DNA from 4 places in the Planctobacterium sp. R6 genome. Region 2 is predicted to be linked to each of the others. Evidence: predicted binding sites of a transcription regulator. Region 2 holds the regulator's gene; each other region holds the start of a gene.

Region 1 (3,540 bases), on a different contig from region 2:
GTAGCCAATATCTTCTGCTTCTTCAGCCATAACTTATTCATCCAACATCAACCATCCGCGCACTACCTGCGCTGACAGTTCAGGTTCGTTAGCAACCAATGCACGTACGGCTTTTAATACATCTTCATCTTTATGCAGGTCTGGTAACATCAAAGAACCATCTGCGGCAAAGCCTACTGCATCTTCATCAAATTCCTGAGTTAACATAGTGATGGTTTCATCACCCAAGTCAAGACTTTGATCCACATTGAACTCTTCTTGTTCAGTGGTATCTTCTGGGTAAATCAGACGTTTCAGCATTGGACGCACAATCGCCAGAATCAATACGATAATAATCAGACCACCCATTACTAACTTCAAGGCGCGCATTGCCCATGGTTGCTCCCATAATGGGATTTCTTTTTCCAGGCCTGTATCAATACGACTAAATGGAATGGTAACGACTTCCAGTGAATCACCACGGGTGACATCAAAACCGATACCGCCCTGTAACAAGCGACGCAGATTTAACAACTCTTGTTGTGAGCGTGGTTCATTGGTTTCATTGCCTTCGGCATCAGTCGTATTTTTATAATCTACCGCAACCGACACACTCAGCCGACGAATAACACCCGTTTGCTGCTTGGTATGGCTAATGGTGGTGTCCAGCTCAAAATTACGTGTTGCTTCTTTATGGGTTCTGCCCGGCGAAGTTCTGGTGGAATTTGCACCGGCATTGTTCTGTGGAATATTGGCATCCAACGGAGGCTGATTAGTCAGTGCGCCGGGTACGCCGGCAATCATACTACCCACACTGTTTTCTTCTACCGTCATCTCACTGCGTACTGCCGGTAAATCGGGGTTGTAACGTTTTTGGGTTTGCTCAGTGGAAGTAAAATCCATGCTGACATCCACCTGAGAGGTGTAGTTACCCAAACCTAAAACCGGGATCAAAATAGAATCAATTTTACCCTGATATTCCGCTTCACGCTGCTTAACGATTTCAAACTCTTTTCTGGAACGGGCGGAAATGGAATCCTGTGAACCCGAATTTAATAAGCGACCATTGCTGTCAGTTACCGTGACACGATCAGGATCAATGGTTTCTACCGCTGAAGCCACCATATCCACGATGGCATCCACTTCTTCACTGTTAAGAATCGCACCACGGCGCATAGTTATAACCACTGTGGCACTGCCGCGAGATTGTTTACGGGCAAATACATTTTCACGTGGCATAGCCAACAGGACTTTGGCTTTATTGACGTTTGCCATGTCTTCGATTGTGCGAGCAATTTGTTGTTCACGGGCGTGTTTCAGGCGTTCTTTTTCAACGCGTTGACTAACACCAAACCCCATATCCTGCATAATAATGTCAGTACCGGAATTCGGAGCCTGAGATAAACCTTGTCTGGCCAAAGACAATTTAATGGCTTCGTACTGGTCTTCCGGAACCAAAATCGTATTGCCTTCCAACTGATAGGGGATCTGTGCTACATCTAAATGATCCAGCGTCTGGATCAGTTCATCAGTGGGAAGTTTCGCGAGCGGACGATAATCCGGCTCTTGTGCCCAGATCACGATGAATATGGCAATTGCTACGCATATCACCAGGGCTACTACCAGGATAATCTGGCGCAACATATCTACGCTGCCCAAAGCATCCATAAAGCCGGATTTCTGTTCTGCCGATTCCAGGTCCAGGTTATCGCCTGGAACGGTTAAGTCTGTAGTTGCGTCAGCCATCTGTTATCGCTCCGTTATACCGGCATTTGCATAATTTGCTTATAAGCTTCCATCACTTTGTTACGTACCTGAACGGTCGCTTCAAAGGCAATGCCAGCTTTCTCTTTTGCCACCATGACATCCGCCAGGCTTAATGTGGTATCCCCCATTTCAAACCGGTTAGCCATCTCTTTGCCATGTAACTGCATATTATTCACACCATTGATGGCTGAACTGAGCATATCGGCAAAATTTTCACGGGAAGGATTGGTTTGCAAGTCTACAGAGGGCGTCAACTCAGTTTTCGTTTGAGCCGCCAGCATTTGCATTTCTCTGTATAAGGAATCTGCTTTGATATCCATCACTCTCTCCAGGAATCTGTCACTTTGACAATTTCCCTTTGTAAAGCAATGATGATGCCAACAATATTTTATTGTTATTTAACAGTAAGTTAAGCGTCAATATAGATAAATTTGACAGTACTGCAGGCATGGCAAAACCGCCAGTGACAGAAAAATGTCACCGGAAGTTTAGTTATATAAATAGGTGTTTTATCAAGCCGGTAGGTCGATACCCATTTCCCGCATTTTTGCCAGTTTGTAGCGTAGGGTTCTGGGGCTAATTCCCAACTTTTCGGCGACATCCTTGCGCTTGCCATTACAGGAAATAAGCATTTCCAGAATGATTTGGTTTTCCTGGTGTTTAAGTTCCTGTCCCAGCAGATCGCTACTTTGAGGTTCCAGCTCTGCAGAGGAAGCTATCTCTATGTCATGAATATGATTGTCCAGCATCAGTTCGTGCTCTGTGATGAGATTTCCGTCACAGAGAATTAAGGCTCTTTGAATCACATTCTCCAGTTCCCTGACATTTCCCGGCCAGGGATGTAGCAATAGCTTTTGTCTGGCGGCAAAGCTGATATCCGGTATCCGGTATCCCTGACGCAGTGCATGGCGCTCTACCAGGTGTTCCGCCAATGGTACAATATCCCCAACTCGTTCATTAAGCGGTAACCAGTGCAGCGGAAAGACATTCAGTCGATAATAAAGATCTTCCCTAAACAAACCGTTTTGTACCGACTGCATTAGGTCCCGGTTACTGGTGGCGATCACACGCACATCCAGTTTTATGGTCTTACGACTGCCTAAGCGTTCTACTTCTCGCTCCTGCAAGACCCGCAACAATTTGGCCTGCAACCCTAAATCCATTTCAGTCACTTCATCCAGCATAATAGTACCTTGCTGAGCCTGCTCAAATTTACCAATCGAGGTTTGTAGAGCACCAGTAAAAGCGCCTTTTTCGTATCCAAATAAGGTAGCTTCTAGCATGTTTTCAGGAATAGCGGCACAGTTAATTGCTACAAATGGGCCGTCTGCCCTGCTACTTTGTTCGTGGATGTAGCGCCCCAACACCTCTTTACCCGAACCACTGGGTCCTAACACCATCACAGTAGCATCTGTTTTCGCCACTCTTTGTGCTAGTTGCAACAGGCGCTGACTGGACTCGTCCCCCACTACCGGCTTGAAGCCATCTTCTGACTGGGCCGGTGCATATCGGGCAATAAGGTTTAACAACACATCCGGCTCAAAAGGCTTAGCGATGTAATCTGTTGCCCCGGATTGCATCGCCGTTACCGCGTCGTCAATTTGAGCGTAGGCCGTCATCAAAATGACAGGGAGGTTTGGAAACTTGTTTCTCACTACCTGTAATAACTGAATACCGGACATACCGGTCATCTGTATATCACTGACGATAAGATCGACTTTAACTTCATTAATGCGAGAGATAGCTGTTTCCGCGCATTCACAGACAACAACTTTATAACCACCTAACTCAAGC
Region 2 (3,540 bases):
CTGGGCATGAGCTTGTCTGGTGGTGAGCGTCGCAGAGTAGAGATTGCCCGCGCTCTGGCCGCCAATCCGCAATTTATTTTGCTGGACGAACCCTTCGCAGGCGTTGACCCTATTTCTGTTAATGATATAAAGAAGATTATTCACCACTTGCGGGACAGGGGGATCGGTGTACTGATCACTGACCACAATGTCAGAGAAACGCTGGATGTCTGCGAACAGGCCTATATTGTCAGTCATGGACAGGTCATTGCCGAAGGCGAACCCGAAACAGTTTTAGCAAATCAGCAAGTAAGAGATGTATACCTGGGTGAGCAATTCAGGCTATAGTAACACTAACAACAATCTAAAGATTGGGGCACAGTAACCCTGAGCTCTGGAGTCGGAAAAAACCATTTTTAATGAAGCCGTCTTTACAACTAAAATTTAGCCAACAGCTAACAATGACCCCTCAATTGCAGCAAGCAATTCGTCTGCTGCAACTGTCAACGCTTGACCTGCAACAAGAAATTCAGGATGCGTTAGACGCCAATCCATTGCTGGAAGTGGATGAAAATACCGAAGCCGGTAGCGATGAAGCGTTGGAATTACTCAAAGAACCCAAAACGGCTGAGTTGAATGGCGCCGACAGCGACAACGAATTCAGTGGTTCAGACGGCATTGACTCAAGTGATGCGCTGGAAAAGAACGACTTACCCGATGAGCTTCCGATAGACAGCACCTGGGATGAATACTACAGCGCGTCATCAGCACCCGCCTCGTCAGGTGGTGTAGGCCCGGATGACGACCAGGTGTATCAGGGTGAAACCAGTGAATCCATACAGGATCACCTGCTCTGGCAATTACACCTGACCCCGTTCAGCGAAACCGATGAAGCCATTGCTTTGGCCATCATAGATTCTATTGATGAATCCGGTTATCTCACCGTTTCGGTTGAGGAAATCCTCGAAAGCCTCGATGATGAAGAAATTGAAATCGACGAAGTGGAATGTGTCAGAAAACGCATTCAACACTTCGACCCCTTAGGTTCAGGCTCAATCACACCACAAGAGTGCTTGCTGGTGCAGTTGGGGCAATTCCCCAAAGACACTCCCTGGTTACAGGAAGCAAAATCACTGCTGTGTGACTTTTCCGATCTGTTAATGGCAAAAGATTTTCGTACCTTGATCAGAAAATCTAAATTGCGTGAAGAACAGCTCAAAGAAGTATTAAAGTTACTGCAAACCCTGAATCCGCATCCGGGCAGTACCTTAAATACCAAAGAACCAGATTATGTGATCCCCGATGTCTCGGTCATGAAAAAATCCGGACGCTGGATTGTCGAACTCAACCCCGATTCCGTGCCAAAGCTCAATATCAATCAGCAATATGCCGCCATGAGCCGGGGCAGCAGAAATAGTGCCGACGGGCAGTTTATTCGCTCGCATATGCAGGAAGCGAAGTGGTTTATCAAGAGTATCGAAAGCCGTAACGACACCCTACTCAAAGTGGCCAATTGTATTGTCCAGCAACAGCACGGCTTTTTCGAGCACGGGCCGGAAATGATGAAGCCCATGGTGCTTAACGACGTGGCTGAAATGGTGGATATGCACGAATCTACGATTTCCCGTGTGACCACACAGAAGTACATGCACACCCCGAGAGGTATCTTTGAGCTGAAGTATTTCTTCTCCAGCCATGTGGCCACAGAAAATGGTGGGGAATGCTCCTCTACCGCCATCAGGGCATTGATTAAAAAACTGGTGGCCGCTGAGAATCAGGCCAAGCCACTCAGTGATAGCAAAATTGCGCAATTGTTAGCCGATCAGGGCATTATGGTAGCCCGGCGAACCATTGCAAAATACCGGGAATCGCTCTCGATTCCTCCATCTAACCAACGTAAGAGTCTGTTATAGACTTCCCTACAAGAAGGACGACCAATTATGCAAATAAACTTATCAGGTCATCACGTCGAAATCACCGATTCTCTTCGCGATTATGTCGATACAAAATTCACTAAACTGGAACGACATTTTGATCACATAAACAATGTATATGTCATCTTAAACGTTGAAAAACTCAATCAAAAAGCAGAAGCAACCATGCACCTCGACGGTGGAGAAGTTTTTGCGACATCCGAGCACAAAGACATGTACGCTGCCATTGACTCTCTCATCGACAAGCTCGACAGGCAGGTTATTAAGCATAAAGAAAAGCTCAAGAGTCATTAGAGGAGTCTAAACGAGGATGGAAATCAAAGACATCCTTTCATCGGACTGCACGCGCTGTGCAGTCCCCATTACCAGCAAAAAACGCGCTCTGCAAATCATCAGTGTTGTTGCCAGTGAAAAACTCAGCGAACTCAATGAAGAAGACGTTCTGAACAGTCTTCTGTGCCGGGAAAAAATGGGCAGTACCGGGATCGGCAACGGCATCGCCATACCACATGGTCGTGTTGAAGGTCTGAGTAGTCCCCTGGCTATTGTACTCACCTGCTCGCCTGGTATAGAATTTGACGCAATCGACAATCAACCGGTCGATATATTTTTTGCGATTTTGGTGCCCGTTGAGCAAACAGAAGGTCACTTGCAAACCCTGGCCCGTATAGCTCAAAAACTCAGTGACAAAGAGGTCACCAAAGTAATCCGCAATTGCCATTCAGACAACGCATTATATGAAGCATTGGTATGAAATTAATTGTGATCAGTGGACGGTCCGGCTCAGGAAAGTCTGTAGTATTAAGGGCACTTGAGGATCTTGGCTACTATTGCGTAGACAATCTTCCGGTAAGTATGTTACCCACACTGACCCACGCGGTTGTCAGTGAATACGACCAGATTGCCGTCAGTATTGACGTGCGCAACTTACCTAAAGACCCAGAACAACTCACAGAGAATCTGGATTTTTTGCCCAACAAAACCGACCTGACCATTATTTATCTGGATGCCAGTGACGATATTTTGGTAAAGCGTTACAGCGAAACCAGACGCCTTCATCCCTTGTCCAAAAACAACATTTCTCTGGCTGACGCTATCGTTAAAGAGCGGGAACTTTTGGTCCCTATTTACGAACGCGCAGACCTCCACATTGATACCGATAAATTGTCGATCCATCAGTTGGCAGAACTGGTGCGAGAACGCATTCTGGGCAAGAAGTCCTCACGACTGGTCCTGGTTTTTGAATCCTTTGGCTTTAAAAACGGTATTCCGAAAGACGCCGATTACGTCTTTGACGTGCGCTTTTTGCCTAATCCACACTGGATACCGGAACTCAAACCCTATTCAGGTAAAGATGCGCCCGTTGCTCAATACCTGACAGCACAGCCCATCGTGGTGAAAGTGATCGGTCAATTTCAAAACCTGATCGAAACCTGGCTGCCGCATCTGGAGAGAAACAACCGCAGTTACGTGACCGTTGCCATAGGGTGTACCGGGGGACAACATCGCTCAGTATTCATCGCTGAAACCCTGGCGAATTATTTTTCTGTTGCTCACCCTGATGTGCAAATCAGACACCGGGATCTGGACGCGTGAATCGAGCAGAACGAACCCTAACCATCACCAA
Region 3 (3,540 bases), on a different contig from region 2:
TGTTGATTCAGTTTAACGCTACCGCGGGTAACACGACCAACACCGATTACACCTACATAAGAGTTATAATCAAGCTGCGAAATCTGCATCTGGAGAGGACCATCTATATCTGCATCAGGTGGTGATACCTGATCTACAATGGTCTGAAATAGTGCCGTCATATCTTCAGCAGGCTGGTCAGAATCTAACGACGCCCAACCGTTTAGCGCTGAAGCGTAAACCACCTGGAAGTCCAACTGCTCGTCAGTTGCCCCCAGGTTGTCGAACAAATCAAATACCTGGTCCATTACCCAGTCAGGACGTGCGCCCGGCTTGTCGATTTTGTTAATCACAACAATCGGCTTTAATCCCTGAGCAAAGGCTTTCTGAGTAACAAAACGCGTTTGCGGCATTGGGCCTTCCTGCGCATCAACCAGCAACAGTACAGAGTCAGCCATTGACATTACACGCTCTACTTCACCACCGAAATCGGCGTGTCCGGGCGTGTCAACGATATTGATACGGTAATCGTTCCATTTAATCGCTGTATTTTTCGCCAGGATAGTAATACCACGTTCTTTTTCAATGTCATTGGAGTCCATGACACGTTCTTCAGTCTCACCCCGGCTTTCAAGGGTTCCTGACTGCTGCAGAAGTTTGTCTACCAGGGTTGTTTTCCCGTGGTCAACGTGGGCTATAATGGCGATATTACGCAACTTTTCTATGGCTACCGGATTGGCTGTCATTTAATGATTTCTCTGTAACTTATTAAAACGATGGCGGACGTCTTCGTCAGCACGCTCAGGTGCTCGGTTTTTAACCGGATGAGGTCAGCGAGGCGCGGATTTTACAGGGTTATCAGAAAATAAGCGATTGAAATCTAAACTTTCTTCAGAATATTCACTGGATTGTCATATTTACAGGTTCAGTTTATTTATTTAACGCATTATTAGACTATGTCTTTGCACCAATATGGATATAGACTAGTGTTTTAACTGATAAACGCCAATACATTGCACTAATTTGGATCGTTATGCACCATACTGGTGCCTGCGGATATAAAAACAGTAACACTGACAAACAGGTGTTTAATATAACCCTATGTTTTATATCGACTTTTATTAAATATTAAGATGGCATGAAAATAGCTAAATACACAAGCTATAGATATAAGCTATGATTTCAGGAATTTTTAAGGTGTTTCCTGACACCAACTATGACCTACTCAACCGGAGGACAATATGTCAGTAGAATCGGCTTTAGCCTTGATTGCAGAAAGTGAAGCAAAGTTTGTTGATCTGAGATTTACCGATACAAAAGGTAAAGAGCAGCACGTTTCTATCCCTGCAGGGCTTATCGACGAAGAGTTTTTTGAAGAAGGTAAAATGTTTGATGGCTCTTCAATCGCAGGATGGAAAGGAATCAACGAATCAGACATGATTTTGATGCCAGATCCCGCTACTGCTGTATTAGATCCTTTTGCTGAAGAGGCACAGGTTAACATTCGCTGTGGTATCGTTGAACCTTCTACTATGCAAGGCTACGACCGCGACCCTCGCTCAATTGCAGCTCGCGCTGAAGAGTATCTAAAATCAACAGGTATCGGTGATACCGCTTACTTCGGTCCAGAGCCAGAGTTCTTCTTGTTTGATGACATCCGCTTCCACACTGAAATGGGCGAGTCTTACTACATGATCGACTCATCAGAAGCCAAGTGGAACTCAGGTGCAGAGTTTGAAGGCGGTAACCTGGGTCACCGTCCTGGCGTAAAAGGCGGTTACTTCCCGGTACCTCCGGTTGACTCTGCTCATGACATTCGTACCGCAATGTGTCTGGTTATGGAAGAAATGGGCCTGACAGTTGAAGCTCACCACCACGAAGTAGCCACAGCGGGTCAGAACGAAATCGCATGTCAATTTAATACTATCGTTAATAAAGCAGACGAAATCCAAATCTACAAATATGTAGTTCACAACGTTGCTGATGCCTACGGTAAATCTGCCACCTTTATGCCTAAGCCACTGGTAGGTGACAACGGTTCTGGTATGCACTGCCACCAGTCTATCAGTAAAGATGGTCAAAACATCTTTGCCGGTGATAAGTACGGCGGTTTGTCTGAAGAAGCCTTGTATTACATCGGTGGTATCATCAAGCACGCGCGTGCCATTAATGCCTTCGCAAATGCTTCTACTAACTCCTATAAGCGTTTAGTACCTGGTTTTGAAGCTCCGGTAATGCTGGCCTATTCAGCGCGCAACCGTTCTGCTTCTATCCGTATTCCTTACGTAACCAGCGCGAAAGCACGTCGTATCGAAGTACGTTTCCCTGATCCAACTGCCAACCCTTATCTGGCCTTTACAGCCATGTTAATGGCCGGTATCGACGGTATCAAAAACAAGATCCACCCTGGCGATGCAATGGATAAAGACTTGTACGACCTGCCAGCAGAAGAAGCCGCTGAAATCCCAACTGTTGCCAGTTCACTGGAAATGGCGTTACAGGCACTGGACAACGACCGTGACTTCCTGAAAGCGGGTGGCGTAATGAGCGATGACATGATTGACGCCTACATCGCACTTAAAGCTGATGAAGTAGAAAAACTTAACATGACTACTGCACCAGTCGAATTTGACATGTACTACAGCGTATAAACCGCAGGTACAAGGTTAATCTGATAAAAACCCGCTTAATAGCGGGTTTTTTTGTGAACATTTTCACTTTTACTATTGAGAAATCCCCCCGGGCAGACAACACTTACAGAGTCTTCCCACTAAATCATTGTGCTATGTCCTGTAAATTCGCCACTTTATTAATGATGTTGTGCCTCTGTGTGAACGCATTGGCGACAACAAAAATATACAAAGTAGTGAAAGCGGATGGCAGCATAGTCTATACCGATAAACCACCGGCTAACGCCCAGGAATATAAACTGGAGGTAAAACCCAACATTATCGCTACACCTACGCACAAAAATAGCGCAACAACGATCCCGGCGAGCAATTCCGCACCATCACCAGACTATAGCGTAACGATCACTTCTCCCGCCAATGAAGCTACTGTGCGCAATAATGCCGGCACTGTCACTATCAGTGCGAATGTATCACCGGAAGTCAAAGGATTGTACAGGCTCATTGTTAATGGTGAGCCCACTGCTCAACAGGCTTCCCCGGTTTTTGAACTTCAGGAACTGAACAGAGGTGAGTATAAAATAAAAATCGAACTTCTTGACCAGTCAGGCAAGCTACTTGCATCTTCTCCGTTAAGCACCTTTTATCTACATAAAGCATCTGCACTAATCAATGCAAACTAGATAATTCAAGGGGTTAGAAAGCAGCGCTTTCAATCCTAAATTTTTTATTGCACTATAATAGTGCATTGCAGTTCTAAATTTATGAGTGAAGATATCAAACTAAATAATTTGCTGGATAATCTTTCAACAGCGATTCTATTGCTTGACGAAAATATGCATATTCAATTTGCTAACCTTTCGTCTGAATCCCTGTTTGAGCATTCCCGCAATCAACTCATCAATCACACCCTGACCGAGTTTCTCATTGGCGA
Region 4 (3,540 bases), on a different contig from region 2:
CCTGTTGTTGACAGGCTGACAGTCCGATTGTCATTAATAACAGTAACGCCGATGCGGCGAAACGTTGGGTGTTGCTTGCGATAGCCATAATATTGTCCTCTGGGTAATGGCGTGGTGGTTACGGTATTATTGCCTGGCGACTTTACTCTTTTGATACAAGTTGCTGATTTGTGAGATGTGTCCAATTCTGAACGGTCTGAATACGTTCCATCATGGTGCCGAAATAGGGGTTCCAGGTGAGGCGGGCATGAATTCTGTCTTCATGTTCGTGGCCCCAGGCAGCAAACCAGACATCACTGCTCGATTCACAAATCGCTTTCTCTTTGCTGTTTAAGCCGTTGTTGCACATGCGTTTACTGCCAGACAATCCGTAATAGTGATTGCAGGGAGCAAACAGTAAACTCATGTGTGAGCCGGAACTGATATTAAACAGCGGTAACTGCATAGACTTGCTCCGGATGTTGTTTTCGGCAAACTGTTGCTCTCCAAACCATAGCAGCTCGCTGGCAGAATGGGTAAAACTGCGGCTAAAAAGATCTTTAATCGCCTGGGCGTTAATAACACTGTCAGCTTCACTAATGGTGACAAACGTGGGAATGTTTACCGGTTTTTGTTGCAGCAGGTTGCGTACTATCTCTGCACTTTTCGCATAAGCGGCGGCACCGTGCAATGGACCACCAGAATAGCGGGCCAGATTGATATCATCGGATTGCCAGGTTACTGGTAATACGCTGGCCAGCAAGGGTGTCAGCGGCTCCAGGCGTACCGCTTTGGATTCAAAACCCGGTGAAAACAGTAGCAGGCCAGCGATGTCAGGTTGCTGTAAAGCATGAATAGTGACTAAGTTTCCACCGGTAGAGTATCCGCCTAACCACACTTCCTGGTAGTCTTGCTTCAACAGTGCGGCATAGTGATCCACGATATTTTGCCAGTCTTCATAGCGGGCTAATTTCATATCCGCTGGCCTGGTGCCATGGCCAGGTAACAACAGCGTTTGTACATAAAACCCCTGTTTTACTAAGGAGCGACTAATATCTACAAATGAGAATGGTGAATCACTGAGTCCATGAACCAATAAAATAGCCTTCTCTGCTGGCTGTTCGGGTGTGCGCTCAAAAGGCATATTCATGCTGAGTTCCAGGACGTGGTCATCAGTCAGAAAATCCCGCGCTCCGGTCAGGTAAGTTTCGGTTGCTTGTAAATAGGACGCAAAATCCGGCTGCAGATAATTGTAGTATTGCCCGGACAGGTGTAATGGAGCGCGATGATGTGTTGTGCTGCAGCCCAGAGTCAGCAACAAAATACTGAGAAATAATATGACTTTTAAGCGCATGAGTGAGCACCGGAATAGGTAGTGGAACAAAGTAAACGACACGGTGTAGTTTACTTAAAGATTGGAAAAAGTAAACTGATTAGTGTAAATTTTGCAAAGTATCAGATTTGGCATTACACAACAGGTGGCAACAATTCTATGGTTGAAGTAAAAAAAACGCGCTCAGAATTAAAACGCGAGGCCATCGTCAGTGCCGCAAAAAGGGCTTTTCAGCGTGATGGTGTGCAAGGTACCAGTATGGATAAAATTGCAGAAGAAGCGCAGGTATCCAAACGCACGGTCTACAATCATTTTAAAGCTAAAGAAAATCTGGTGATCCACATTTTGTCTTCAATATGGAAGAGTTCTATGGTGGACAGTGATGACAATTATCAATCCGGTCAACCCCTCAAACCGCAATTAGTGGCGCTGATCAAGTCTGAAATTGATGTCATCTCGTCTGCAGAGTATCTCAATCTGACGCGAGTTGCCTTTGGACATTTTATGTATTCTCCGGAGGATCTGAAACAGGAGTCGGCGGTGTTCAGGGATTATGAAACCGTGTTGCAGCGCTGGTTAAAACGCGCCCTGCAGGATAAGCGCTTAAAACCACTGGATATTGAAAAGGCAAATAAGCAAATCCACAGCCTGGTTAAAGGCAGTTGTTTTTGGCCGCAACTCATGTGTGCCGAGGCAGCGCCCACTGAAGCAGAAAAACTGGAAATTGCTGAATCCACTGCCGCGATGTTTCTGGCTTACTATCAGTCCGGTCTCTGACAGGTCAGCGCACCGGTACTGATAAATCTTACCTGTTCCGCTGTGAAATTTTTACAGAGTGCCCATCGGCTTGTCATTGACTGTCATATAAAAATAAATAAAAACAACTACTTAAGAATCTTTCGAGATTGGCACAATCCTCGCTCCAGATAAGCTGAACAACAAAAGGAGTGAACGATGGAAATTTTTGAAACGATTCGACGCGATCATGAAAAGCAGCGCCTGTTAATGAAAATCCTGATCAGTACGTCGGGAGATTCTGAGTCGCGTCGTCAATATTTTGCGGAGCTGAAAGAAGAGCTGCAAGCCCACGCGGCAGCAGAAGAGCGTCATTTTTACAAAACCTTGATGCGTTCTGACAGAACATTAGAACAGTCACGTCATGGTATTCATGAACATCATGAAATCGACGAACTCATTACGGTGTTGGACGAAACCGAAATGAGTTCTCCGGCCTGGTTGCACTATATGAAACAGTTGCGCGAAAAAGTACTGCATCACCTGGAAGAAGAGGAAAAGGAAGTGTTCCAACAGGCTGGCCATGTACTTAGCGGGGTGGAAAAGCGCGATCTCGCTGATGACTTTGAGGAAGAGAAGCAGGAACATCTGAATTAAAGCGCAGATTCGCAGTTGTTCGCTTGCCTGACGGTGTAATACAATTTGCCACTGTCAGGCAAGAGAAAATCCATGCACACTCAGTTAATCTCCATTGGTTTACAAAATCCCAAGTCAGCCAGCAATGTTGCTTCTATTTTGAGGGCAGCGGGTTGTTATGGGGCCAGTTCGGTATTTTATACCGGCAATCGCTATCGCTATGCCAAAGAATTCAATGCAGATACCAAAAACATGCATCTGAAAATTCCCACTATTGGCGTTGAGGATTTGTTTGCAATGACACCAAAAGGCGCAAAACGCGTGGTGGTAGAATTGGTGGAAGGGGCCATTCCATTGCCGGATTTTCAGCACCCGGACAATGCCTATTATGTATTTGGTCCGGAAGATGGTTCGGTGGATCCACAGTTACTGGCCCAGTCTGATGAGGTGATATACATACCCACACATGGCAGCATGAACTTGGCTGCAACGGTCAATGTGGTGCTGTACGATCGTTTAGCAAAATCGCAATTTGATCGCAGTCTGGATTTTTTAAAACGCAGCAGGGATAACAATAATCGACTAAAAGCTTTTTCCTAAGCTGACTGCCAAATGATCTCCACATACCCGGAATCCGGCGCTTGTTTAGTTCCTTGTTTTTGGACGAAGCGCTTCTTTTTAGCACACCGATACTGGTCCTTTGCGGATTGCAAAACACACCCGGTTACTTTATATTCAGGCCCGGAATAAATATCACGTTCAGAAGGGACTCAGAGTGTACAAAAAACTCGCTATTGCAGGCGCATTTCTTTCATTTTTCACTTCAATACAGGCGTCAAATTTCAGTTTTGACAATG

The links. The regulator sigma-54, encoded in region 2, starts transcription at its own class of promoters, with help from an activator protein. The targets are predictions, from matches to a motif close to GTTGGCACGNNNNTNGNNT.
Region 1: a site for sigma-54 is predicted at 2,110-2,128, ahead of fliE (flagellar hook-basal body complex protein FliE). Genes of this name have one in related genera too.
Region 3: a site for sigma-54 is predicted at 1,112-1,130, ahead of glnA (glutamate--ammonia ligase). Genes of this name have one in related genera too.
Region 4: a site for sigma-54 is predicted at 2,217-2,235, ahead of AC0J20_RS11160 (hemerythrin domain-containing protein). Genes of this name have one in related genera too.

Annotation. Positions count from the first base shown of each region.
Region 1 is NZ_JBVTQY010000001.1:215,280-218,819, reverse strand. It holds gene fliG (flagellar motor switch protein FliG) at 1-30, opposite strand, end outside; gene fliF (flagellar basal-body MS-ring/collar protein FliF) at 34-1,725, opposite strand; gene fliE (flagellar hook-basal body complex protein FliE) at 1,740-2,066, opposite strand; gene AC0J20_RS00950 (sigma-54-dependent transcriptional regulator) at 2,259-3,540, opposite strand, start outside.
Region 2 is NZ_JBVTQY010000022.1:25,380-28,919, forward strand. It holds gene lptB (LPS export ABC transporter ATP-binding protein) at 1-327, shown strand, start outside; gene AC0J20_RS14270 (RNA polymerase factor sigma-54) at 399-1,892, shown strand; gene hpf (ribosome hibernation promoting factor) at 1,920-2,207, shown strand; gene ptsN (PTS IIA-like nitrogen regulatory protein PtsN) at 2,224-2,667, shown strand; gene rapZ (RNase adapter RapZ) at 2,664-3,509, shown strand; gene AC0J20_RS14290 (HPr family phosphocarrier protein) at 3,506-3,540, shown strand, end outside.
Region 3 is NZ_JBVTQY010000076.1:3,755-7,294, reverse strand. It holds gene typA (translational GTPase TypA) at 1-725, opposite strand, end outside; gene glnA (glutamate--ammonia ligase) at 1,221-2,630, shown strand; gene AC0J20_RS22855 (DUF4124 domain-containing protein) at 2,765-3,289, shown strand; gene glnL (nitrogen regulation protein NR(II)) at 3,371-3,540, shown strand, end outside.
Region 4 is NZ_JBVTQY010000014.1:67,806-71,345, reverse strand. It holds gene AC0J20_RS11175 (efflux RND transporter periplasmic adaptor subunit) at 1-88, opposite strand, end outside; gene AC0J20_RS11170 (alpha/beta hydrolase) at 143-1,333, opposite strand; gene AC0J20_RS11165 (TetR/AcrR family transcriptional regulator) at 1,472-2,089, shown strand; gene AC0J20_RS11160 (hemerythrin domain-containing protein) at 2,267-2,704, shown strand; gene AC0J20_RS11155 (RNA methyltransferase) at 2,777-3,283, shown strand; gene AC0J20_RS11150 (FG-GAP repeat domain-containing protein) at 3,459-3,540, shown strand, end outside.